2 regions of the Anaerobacillus sp. ABR4_321 genome follow, and region 1 is predicted to be linked to the other one. Evidence: riboswitches for the same ligand, from Rfam matches in the RefSeq annotation. Region 1 holds a riboswitch; the other holds the start of a gene.

Region 1 (5,870 bases):
AGGTCGTGTGCCGCCTCGAACAACCTCTAGAAGCAGAGTGGTTCAGGCGCTCTGTCCTTCCTGACGAGCTCTCTGCTGCTCTTAGAGAATGGTGCAATGCTGATATTGGAATGATCAATTCGGGTATGCTACTTGATGGATTAAGTGAAGGGAAGGTGTCGAGAGAAGACCTTCATCGTATATGTCCACACCCAGTCAATCCATGTAAAGTTATTCTAAAAGGAAGTGAATTACGTGAGATCGTCGCATATGCAATGTCTGACGAACTCGTGCATTTAACGTTTAAAGGATTAGGTTTCAGAGGAGAAGTCATGGGTATCATGGCTTTTGATGGACTCGAAGTGAAAACAGTCGTAATGGATGATGGTCTTCATCACGTAACAGAAATTCTCCATAACGGTCATCAGCTATCTCCAGAAAAAGAATATTCAGTGGCTACGGCGGATATGTTCACCTTCGGAAAATTTTATCCGCAGATGAAGCACGCTAAGAAGAAGTACTACTTACCAGAAATGCTTCGGGATCTTCTTGCATTTAGACTTGAGAACAGATATTAATCTTTGATTGTCAAACATGCCTCCGCGCTCATATAAATAGAATGACAACTTGTGAGTCAGGAGGCGGAGGATACGTGATCAATGTTACACCTATCATGATCGATGGTCATCCATTTACAGCGATTAGCATGAAACTACCTAAGACCAATTTTCTTGCTGTTACAAATGAAAATGGCTACATCATGTGTGGAGCACTGGATATTGCGTTACTTAATGAAAAGTTAAGTGATCGCAAAATCATTGCAGGCAGAGCTGTTGGTGTAAGGTCTATCGAACAGCTGCTAGAAGCACCACTTGAATCTGTAACGCTTGAAGCAGAGGCAAGGGGCATCAAAGTAGGAACCATCGGAAGAGATGCGATGCTCAAAATGTTATAAGAAAAACCACAGCTTGCGGGCTGTGGTTTTTCTTTAGGGAAAATATGTCCATACTTCTTTCCTTCTTCGCATATACATGTTGAGGAGAAGGGAGGATATTGGCTTGTTCCGAACTCGAAGAAGGTTCATTCGAAAAGGTCCGCTTCCTTTTCGATATGTGTTTGTTATCTCGTTCATTCTATTTATTTTTATGACAGTTCAAGGACTATGGATCGTTGAAAAAGGTATTAAGCCTACTCTTATCGAAATAGCTAGAACAGAAACGAACCGAATCGCAACACTCGCGATTAACCAGGCCATCAACAAAAAAATCGTTGAAGAAGCAGATAGCACAGAAGAGCTGATCAAAAAAGAAACGGTTAACCAAGTAGATATCGTCCAAATTAACCAAAGCGCTGTAAATAAAGTACTTGCTCAATCGACAGATAAAGTGCAAAAGTTCTTAAAGAGCGTTGAAGATAACTCGATCGATTATTGGGCAGAGGAAAATGGGGTCGAGCTTCAAGTTGATGAAGATGTACCATTAAGTAAAGGAATCATCCATAACATTCCGATTGGGCAAGCGTTTAACAATACGTTACTCGCGAACTTTGGACCAAAAGTTCCTGTGAGATTTACAGCGATTGGAGAAGTAAAGTCTGATATCAAACATAACATTCAGCAAGTAGGGATCAACAACACTTGGGTTGATATTCGCGTCCATATCGAAGTGCATGTGAAAATCGTTATTCCATTTGCTACAGATTCAGATGTCGTCACAACGGATATTCCTGTTATTGCAACGTTTATAAAGGGAGATGTGCCGAACTTCTACAATAATGGATCTGGTACAGGATTGCCTGATCCGGCTATCGATATTGGAGGAATGGAATAAATTGTGTTTGCATAGCACTTAGAACTAAGCTATAATAACGAATTGTATTAAACTAAATAATGTTCCTTATCTTATACGATGAGGTAGAGGAGCAGATACTCATAAGTACGTGTTGGGAGAATGACATCTATGATCAGCATCGAAAGGGAGATCTGCCGAAGCAGAAATAATCGTCACATTATTTTTGTTGGGGCGACATTGAATAAATGTCGAACTGTCATTATGAGGCTTACTTATAATGGAGAACTACTGATCGGGATGGACACTTGACATTGTAACCGCAAAACGGGCAATGATAGGACCATATCCTTTCATTGGCCGTTTTTTTGTTTATCCAAAAGTAGTGAACCATAACTTGAAAAGGATGGTGAATATGGAAAATACGATTTATTCGATTATTCCGCCGCTCATCGCATTATTGATGGTAGTGGCAACCAGGAAGGTATTGCCTTCACTAGGGGTGGGAATTATCCTTGGTGCGTTGATGATCAACGACTGGAGTATTGGTGGTTCTATTAAAGAAATCTATACGATTGTGAAGGGCATTTTTATTTCTGACGGTGGGTTAAATACCTGGAACATGTATATTATTTTCTTCTTACTTCTATTAGGCATGATGACTGCATTTATTTCAATTTCAGGTGGTAGCCGAGCGTTCGGTGAGTGGGCCATGAAACGAGTGAAAACGCGAACTGGTGCTCAGATCGTTACTGCAGTCTTTGGAGTTATTATTTTTATCGATGATTACTTCAATTCTCTAGCGGTTGGGAATGTTAGTCGTCCTATTACAGACAGGCACAAAGTTTCGAGAGCCAAGCTTTCTTACATCATCGATTCAACTGCTGCCCCGATGTGTATCATTTCCCCTATTTCTAGCTGGGGAGCTTATATTATTGCAATTATAGGTGGTATTCTTACTACACATAGCATCGTTGGTGTTGGTGCTTTAGAAGCTTTCATAAAAATGATTCCTATGAATTTATATGCGATCTTCGCACTTGGAATGGTTTTCTTCGTAAGCTATTTCGATATTAACCTTAAGGCAATGAGAGTTCATGAAAACCGTGCACAAAAAACAGGAGAAGTACTCGACCCTTCAAAAGGTGCTGTACCAGGGGAAACAACTGGCTTACCTGAAAGTGATAAGGGGAAAGTAGCAGATCTTGCTTGGCCAATCATTATGCTGATCGCAGGTACGGTCATCTTTATGATCATCACAGGTATTCAGGCAGTGAGTGGAACGGATGCTGCCGTAACGCCGTTAACGATTTTTGAAAATACAGATGTTGCAGCTTCGTTATTATACGGTGGTTTGATCGGTTTAGGTACGTCTCTAGTGTTCTTCTTCTTTAAGAACATGGGAGGAGCAGCGTTTGGAAAAGGTGTCGTTGAAGGAATCAAATCGATGCTTCCTGCAGTTTACATCCTTCTCTTTGCATGGACGTTGATCGAGATTATCGGAACACTTGGAACAGGTAAATATCTAGCTGGTCTAGTTGATCAGCATATAGCCATCGGTTTTCTTCCAGCAATCTTGTTCTTATTAGCAGGCGTAATGGCATTTGCTACTGGAACATCATGGGGAACATTCGGTATTATGCTTCCGATTGCTGGAGAAATCGCTGCTGCGACAGACCCAACCTATATGCTACCTGTACTAGCCGCTGTACTAGCGGGAGCGGTGTTTGGAGATCACTGCTCGCCGATTTCTGATACAACGATCCTTTCTTCTACAGGCGCGGGAAGCCATCATATCGACCATGTGTTGACACAGCTTCCTTATGCTCTGACTGTAGCTGGAATCGCGCTCGTAGGCTATCTTGTACTTGGGTTTACAGGAAGCTCGATTGCTGGGCTGCTTGCAACAGCAGTAGTTTTTGCGGTTGTTGTCTATATACTAAAAACAAAATACGAAAATCGTACGGTTGAAGCCGTTAACGAATAATCGAACAGGGGGGACCATCCTCCTGTTTTTTTTATGTCATCCTACAAAAAAGGGGTGTTTTTGGCTAATTTTCGAAGTGATTTTACAAATTATCTGAAAGATTGCTTTGACATGGCCAATAGTACTAGATATACTATAAACAAAATAATCAGAATTTAATTAAAAATCTAAACCTTTTTCTGGAAGGAGGAGAACAAGGAGAAGGGTTACAACGTCTAAGGGGGTAATACTAGTGGAAAAAAGAGCTCAGTGGGGAACGAGAGCTGGCTTTATCTTAGCAGCTGTTGGTTCTGCAATCGGACTAGGTAACATTTGGAGGTTTCCAGCCGTTGCATATGACAACGGTGGAGGGGCATTTTTTATACCATATTTATTTGCACTAATAACTGCGGGTATTCCGATTCTTATTTTGGAGTTTACGATTGGCCATAAGTTCAGAGGTTCAGCTCCGCTTTCGTTCTTCAGAATGAATAAAAAGACCGAATGGCTCGGTTGGTGGGGCGTTATTGTTGCGTTTGTTATTTCTACGTATTATGCGGTCATTATAGGTTGGGCAATTTCTTATAGCTATTTTGCATTCAATTTGAGCTGGGGTTCAGACACAGAAGGCTTCCTATTCAATGACTATCTGCAGCTGACTGTTAATCCTGGTGAAACAGGTAGCCTTGTGCCAGGAGTATTCATTCCGCTTGTGGCAGTTTGGATTATTACGCTAGGCGTTCTTCTTGCAGGGGTTAAGAAAGGAATCGAACGTGCGAACAAAATCTTTATCCCTACGTTGATCGTGCTTTTCTTAATCATCGTAATTAGAGCTGTGACGCTTCCTGGGGCAGCTGAAGGTTTAAGTGCATTCTTTACACCGAATTTTGACTCCATTACGTCCGGTAGTGTTTGGGTAGCAGCGTATGGACAGATCTTCTTCAGTTTATCGATTGCTTTTGCTATTATGATTACGTATTCAAGCTATCTTCCGAAGAAATCTGATATTACGAACAATGCGTTTATTACAGGGTTTGGTAACTCTTCATTCGAGCTTTTAGCAGGTATCGGAGTATTCTCCGCATTAGGATTTATGGCTACTCAACAAGGTCTAGGTGTCGATGAAGTTGTAAGCGGAGGAGTCGGACTAGCGTTCGTCGTATTCCCTCAAATTATCAATGAGTTCCCTGCACTGAATGGTATGTTTGGATTCCTTTTCTTTGCATCACTCGTACTTGCTGGATTATCTTCACTAATCTCAATTTCAGAAACGTACGTTGCTGGTATCTCTGAAAAGTTTGGCATTTCTCGTACGAAAGCTGTATTGATCGGTGGTGGTGTCGCATCACTCATCTCGATCTTGTTCGCGACACAAGGTGGATTGTTCTTCCTAGATGCAGCGGATTACTTCATCAATCAGTTTGGTATTGCGTTTGTAGGTCTTGTAGAAGTCGTCGTAGTAGCATGGTTCCTACGTCAGCTTCCTGGTCTTGAAAATCATGCCAATGGCATTTCTGACATTCCGCTAAACTATTGGTGGAAAGCATGTCTTGGGGTCATCACTCCAATCGTGCTCGGCTACATGATGTTCGATCTATTTAAAACGAACCTTCTTAAAGAATTTGAAACTGAAACAGGAAACTATGGAGGATACACAGATGGCTTCATCCTATATAGTGGCTGGTTCGTAGCTGGATTTGCTCTTCTTGTTGGTATCCTATTCAGCGTAAAGAAATGGGACGCTAAAGTAGAACAGGAAAAGTATAAGGAGGTAAGTTAATATGGGTGGTAGCGCAATTTTCATGATGATTGTTGGGATTGTCATTATATGGGGAGGCCTTGTAGCAAGCATCTTAAATGCTGTTCGAGTCTCTAAAAACCAATAGATCAAAAAAGGAAGAACTAACGTTGTGGCGTTAGTTCTTCTTTTTGTATGATCGCTCTTGTCTTTCCCACAATCGTAATGATGGATAAGGGTCGTAGGACCATTCGGTTCTACCATTATCTTTATAGATGCCATAGTGAAGGTGAGGAGGGAACTTACCAGCAGTGCCTTTTGGTCCATAACCAGAACTACCTACATAACCGATTATTTCCCCTGGCTGTACGACGCTTCCTTTGTCGATCCCTTTCTCAAA
Region 2 (5,870 bases), 800 kb from region 1:
TCTTCTGGGAAGAATTCAATTTGAATTACTTCGCCATTTTCAAATGCGATTGAACCTTTTTTCATTAAAAATATCCTCCTGCGTAAACAATTTGCTTAAAAGCTCTTTCATTATAGCATAAGAGATGCATTTACCATATGAATTAACTTTAGGAAACTATTTTGATATAACCATTTTTTTTAAAGGTCTGTCATATTGAATTAAATCTTCATATGATTCTCTTTCAACTACAAGGCTTGATTCTCCATCTTCTACAAAAACAACAGCTGGCTTTGGTAGTCGATTGTAATTATTCGCCATCGAATACCCATATGCTCCGGTGGAAAAGACAATCATCACGTCCCCTGCGATCGCGCGCTGAAGCTGACAGTCCCAAATCAACATATCACCGGATTCGCAGCACTTTCCTGCGATTGAATACAGGTGATCTTTCGGTTCATTCATTCGATTTACGATCGATGCCTCATACTTTGCGTTATATAAAGCAGGACGAAGATTGTCACTCATCCCCCCATCAACAGCAAGGTAATTCCTTAGTTCCGGAACATTTTTATGAGAGCCAACGGTGTACAATGTAGACCCAGCTTCACCGACAAGAGAGCGGCCAGGTTCAATCCAGATTTCTGGCATCGACATGTTGCTATGCTCGATTTGCTTTTTTACAGCATCCGTCATGGCATCGATGTAGTTCTGAGGAGAGATCGGTTGATCTTCGTGGTTGTATCGAATACCAAACCCGCCACCTAAATTCAGCACCCGGGGCTCATACCCAAACGCTTCATTCCAGCGATGGAGGTAACTATAGATCTTGTCGATCGCCATCACAAATCCTGTCGTTTCAAATATTTGAGATCCGATATGGCAATGAAGGCCAAGCAGGTGAATGTTACTCATTTTTAACGCCGTATCGATCGCTTGCTCTACTTGACCACTCTGTAAATCGAATCCAAACTTTGAATCTTCTTGACCCGTAAGAATATAGTCATGTGTGTGTGCTTCGATCCCAGGCGTTATTCTTAAGAGCACATTCGTTGAAACCTCTTCTTCTGCTGCTAGCTGTTCGAGTAACGAAAGCTCATAAAAGTTATCGACCACAAAACAACCAATCCCAGCTTTTAGAGCCATCCTTATTTCTCTTTCGCTTTTATTGTTACCATGAAAGTGAATCCGGTCGACTGGAAACCCTGCTTGTAAAGCCGTATATAATTCTCCTCCAGAGACAACATCAAGACTCAACCCTTCTTCTTCCGCTAGTTGAATCATCGCAATACAAGAGAATGCTTTACTCGCATACGCAACCTGATAGTTTAATTGCTTTTTCTCGAAAGCCTCTTTAAAGGCTCTTGCTTTCTCTCGAATCAGTGCTACATCATAGACGTACAATGCTGTGCCGTACGTTTTCGCTAGTTCAAACGTATCGACCCCTCCGATTGTATAGTGACCGTTTTCTGAAATTTCTGCTGTGCCAAATAAGTGCACGATATTCTCCCCTCTCGCTTTATTCAGTAAGCGAGCTCCCACTACATAAAAAAACAAACAGCCAACTTATAGATACATTGGCTGTTTTGCTCCGTATCCCCACGAGTTGGATTAGCTCACCACTGCAGTATAGATAACAGTGACAGTCTGCAGCTTATTCAACTACAGCCCAGCAGAAAAAGGATGGACCTTCTTCCACTTCGGCAATTCGACCTTTCAGATACCATCATCGCAACCCATTATATGCTCAGATATCGTACTCATTCTCATTGCGCCTCTATCCCCATTACATTCAATGAGGTCTATTCTATTAAAAATTAAATTATCACACTTTTTAAGATTCAGCAAGTGGTTCGTCCTCTTGCTTCTTTTTATTTTGAGGCTGTGTAATACTCGGTCTAAGCTTCGTCAATGGCACTGAGACTCTGATTAGAATCTGTAAGAACGCCTTTGCGTTAAATGGGACGAACGGCCACAAATACGGTGTATTGAGCGGGCGTAAACTTATTAAAAACAATATCGTCAAAGTAACGCCGATCATGTAGCCTGGGACTCGGAAGAAATAGACGAGAAACAATAATAAGAGCCTGATCAATTTGTTTGCGATTGCAAGCTCATAGCTTGGGGTCGCATAAGAACCGATTGCCGCGATCGACACATAAAGAATGACCTCTGGTACGAATAGACCAACGTCGATGGCGATTTGTCCAATTAGAACCGCTGCGATTAAGCCCATAGCTGTTGAAAGTGGCGTAGGAGTATGGATGGCGGCCATCCTCAAAGTCTCTATACCGAGTTCGGCTAGTACGATTTGAACGAATATCGGAACATTGGTTTTCTCATTCGGTCCGATGAAATCGATCGTTTTTGGAAGTAGTTCCGGTTCATATACGAATAGTAGCCATAGTGGCAAAAGAAGCAATGCAGCAAGCATACCACCAAATCGTACCCATCTAAGAAACGCTCCCGCTAGAGGTGCTTCTCTGTATTCTTCCGCATGCTGAACGTGATGGAAAAATGTCGTAGGCGTGATGATGACACTCGGTGAAGTATCTACGATGATCAGCACATGACCTTCTAATAAATGAGACGCTGCAACGTCGGGTCTTTCCGTATACCTCACCAGAGGGAATGGATTCCCTGCTTGATGCACCAAAAATTCTTCTATCGCTTTATCAGCCATCGGTAGACCATCGATATTGATCTCTTTTAACTTTTTCGTTACGATTTCGACTAGGTTAGGATTTGCCACATCCTCTATATACGTTATGCAAATATCTGTTTTAGAACGTTCTCCAACTTGCATGATCACATTCCTAAGTTTTCCATCACGTATTCTACGACGTGTTAACGCTGTATTTTCAATGATATTCTCTGTGTACCCATCTCTCGAACCGCGGATGACCTTTTCTGTATCGGGCTCTTGTGGTGTTCTGCCAGGATACTTACGAACGTCAATAATGTATGCCTGTTCTTCGCCTTCCATAAAAACAGCGATTAACCCTGAGAGAACTTGATCTACGACTTCATCAAAGGTAGTTACTGTCGACACTTGCTGATGTGGCAAGTGATTATGAATCACTTTTTCAAACTGCGCAGTCAGACGATGATGTTCGTCTGTATACATCAATTCACGCATGATTTCTACTATGATAGATGTATCACAAAGTCCTGTACAGTAGTAAAAGTACACTTCTTTGTTTAATATTCTTATTTTCCGAACGCCTACGTCGAAACTCTTCCCAATACCAATCGACTTTTCCATGAACTTTTCATTTTCTTTTATCTTTTTAAAGATTTTTTGTTTATCCTTCGTTGTTGAACTCATCTATTCCACTCCTTTCTAGAAGAATTTGGACCGCTTTCCTCGTAATCGGTGACCCTTTTGACGGATCATCATAACCTGACATCTTACCAATATCACCAACTCCCACAACAATTGGAAGGTCCAATTTATCAAGGATAGATACCGTGTCTCCATCGATCCTCCCGATTTCCATATCAGGAAGCCCGTTTTTATCGACGCCAAAATGGGTAAGCTCCCCAAACCGGTCGATGGAAACATCCACTTTCGTCCATTCAGAAAAATGGGTTCTCGATGCCACAGCGATCGCTCCTAAAACCTCGATATCCGCATCAGAAGCTACATACTGCATCGCAAGTTCGCCGTATCCTTCACCTTGGTAGCCACTGTCATCAAACATGACAAACACTGGGTCATGAGGGGTTTCAGAAATGAGTGATACGATTTCGTATCCAGCAAGCGGGGTAGGGTTACCAGCCGATTGACTGATACATCTTCCGCCAAGTTCTGAGGCTACTGTTTCAATAGCCTGTTGCGCATATAGATCACCGTCAGTAACAAAAATAACCCTCCGCTTTGTATTCATATCTTCACCCCTTTGGTTTAAACAGTATGGCAACGATAAAACCGAATACGATCGCTGACGAAATACCAGCTGAAGTTAATTGAAAAATCCCCATCCCAATGCCGATAAAGCCGTGTTCTTCACCTTTTTGCATGGCTCCATGGAGCAAAGAATGACCAAAGCTTGTGATCGGAACGGTTGCTCCTGCCCCCGCAAATTCGATCAGCTTATCATAAATTCCAAATCCGTCTAATATCGCACCGGAGACGACGAAGGACGACATAACGTGTGCAGGTGTTAATTTAAAAATGTCTAATAAAAGTTGACCTATCACACAGATAGCTCCTCCGACAGCAAATGCAAGGAAATATTCCATTATTGACCACTTCCTATTCTTTCAAAAACTACAGCATGTGCAATGGCTGGCATGCTTTCTTTCTGTTGAACCATCACGGGACTATGAAGGCACCCTGTTGCAACGACTAAAATCTTGTTGTAGCGCCCTTTTTTCAATAGATCCATAAGATGCCCATACGTTACAACAGCAGAACACGCACATCCACTGCCTCCTGCAAACACTTCTTCTTGATCTGGGCGATAGACCATCAATCCACAGTCATTGTGGTTATTGGTGATGTCATATCCATCTTCTAACAGCAGGTCTCTGACGATTGGTGACCCGACAGCTGATAAGTCACCAGTAGCGATCAAATCGTATTCAGTCGGCTCAATATCAAGATCTTTAAAGTGTGTAGCGATCGTATCGGCTGCAGCAGGCGCCATCGCAGATCCCATATCGAATGGGTCTTTCACCCCCCAATCCACCACTCTTCCAACTGTCGCTGCAGTAATTCTGATATCAGAAGCATCAGTACTGATTAAAACGGCACCTGCACCTGTTACTGTCGCGGTTGCAGTTCCTGGCTTTTGGCCTCCATATTCAGTAGGGTACCGAAACTGCCTTTCAGCAGTCGCATTATGACTACTAACCCCAGCTACAGCAGATGTCGCAAAACCTCCCTCTACTAAAGAGGATGCTACTGCAAGGGATTCCATTGAGGTCGAGCATGCCCCGAATACACCTAGGAAGGGAATTTGTAGTGCCCTTGCAGAATAGGTCGCACTTACGATCTGATTTAAAAGATCTCCAGACACATAAATGTCTACATCTTCTTTAGAAAAACCTTTTTTGCTTAAACAGTTCGTAATCGAGTCTTCCAGAAGCTTTCTTTCGGCTAACTCCCAATTCTCCTCATTACAATGAAGATTGTCATAGGTCACATCGAAACATTCACCTAAAGGACCTTCAGCCTCCTTAGGACCAACTGCTGTGCCAACAGATTGTACATATACGTTAGAGAACTTCCACGTTTGTTTTCCAATTTTCATTCGACTCTCTCCTTACTTACAACAACGCTCTGAAAATTAGCCGGACAATTCCTACCAAATAAGCTGCAACAACCCCGAAAACGATGACAGACCCAGCGAGCTTAAACATGTTCGTTGCGACCCCTAAAACGATCCCTTCACTTTTATGTTCGAGAGCAGCACTTGTGATCGAATTCGCAAAACCTGTTACAGGAACAGCTGAACCCGCACCCGCAAACTGTCCTATCTTATCGTATACACCAAAACCAGTAAGTAAAGCTGAGATAAGGATAAGCGTAGCAACTGTTGGGTTTCCTGCATTTTTTTCAGAAAAATCGAATACACTCATGTAGAAATTCTGAATCCCTTGACCAAATGCACAAATTGCGCCTCCCACCAAAAAAGCTTTTAATGAATTCCAAACATAAGGTGTTTTAGGATGATAATTCTTAATATTTTTCGAATATTGTTCCTGGTCGTGTAACGACATTTAAAACCCTCCATCTACAAAGACTGTCCAATGAAATAGTGAACCGAAGATCTTTCCTAATACGATAGCCATCAATAATAAAAGGATTTTATCGATAAATCCAATTCGTTTCGTAAGAATTGGAAGCACGTTTAGGACTTCTGTTAGAGCTGCCGCAAGCATTC

Evidence for each region. Region 1 has a riboswitch for lysine ahead of ACXADT_RS07590 (Na+/H+ antiporter NhaC family protein). Riboswitches for the same ligand answer to the same signal wherever they lie in the genome.
Region 2: it holds a riboswitch for lysine, as region 1 does, so the genes downstream of both, lysA (diaminopimelate decarboxylase) here and ACXADT_RS07590 (Na+/H+ antiporter NhaC family protein) in region 1, are expected to answer to the same signal.

What each region holds. Positions count from the first base shown of each region.
Region 1 covers NZ_JBSWTK010000001.1:1,461,035-1,466,904, forward strand. Annotated here, with positions in the region: gene ACXADT_RS07575 (bifunctional metallophosphatase/5'-nucleotidase) at 1-557, shown strand, start outside; gene ACXADT_RS07580 (YunC family protein) at 632-934, shown strand; gene yunB (sporulation protein YunB) at 1,038-1,808, shown strand; lysine riboswitch at 1,885-2,065, shown strand; gene ACXADT_RS07590 (Na+/H+ antiporter NhaC family protein) at 2,182-3,753, shown strand; gene ACXADT_RS07595 (sodium-dependent transporter) at 3,986-5,512, shown strand; gene ACXADT_RS07600 (methionine/alanine import family NSS transporter small subunit) at 5,514-5,618, shown strand; gene ACXADT_RS07605 (M23 family metallopeptidase) at 5,649-5,870, opposite strand, start outside.
Region 2 covers NZ_JBSWTK010000001.1:2,259,580-2,265,449, reverse strand. Annotated here, with positions in the region: gene ACXADT_RS11720 (peptidylprolyl isomerase) at 1-65, opposite strand, end outside; gene lysA (diaminopimelate decarboxylase) at 157-1,479, opposite strand; lysine riboswitch at 1,584-1,767, opposite strand; gene ACXADT_RS11710 (spore germination protein) at 1,814-3,307, opposite strand; gene spoVAEA (stage V sporulation protein SpoVABEA) at 3,285-3,869, opposite strand; gene spoVAE (stage V sporulation protein AE) at 3,874-4,224, opposite strand; gene spoVAD (stage V sporulation protein AD) at 4,224-5,237, opposite strand; gene spoVAC (stage V sporulation protein AC) at 5,254-5,706, opposite strand; gene ACXADT_RS11685 (stage V sporulation protein AB) at 5,707-5,870, opposite strand, start outside.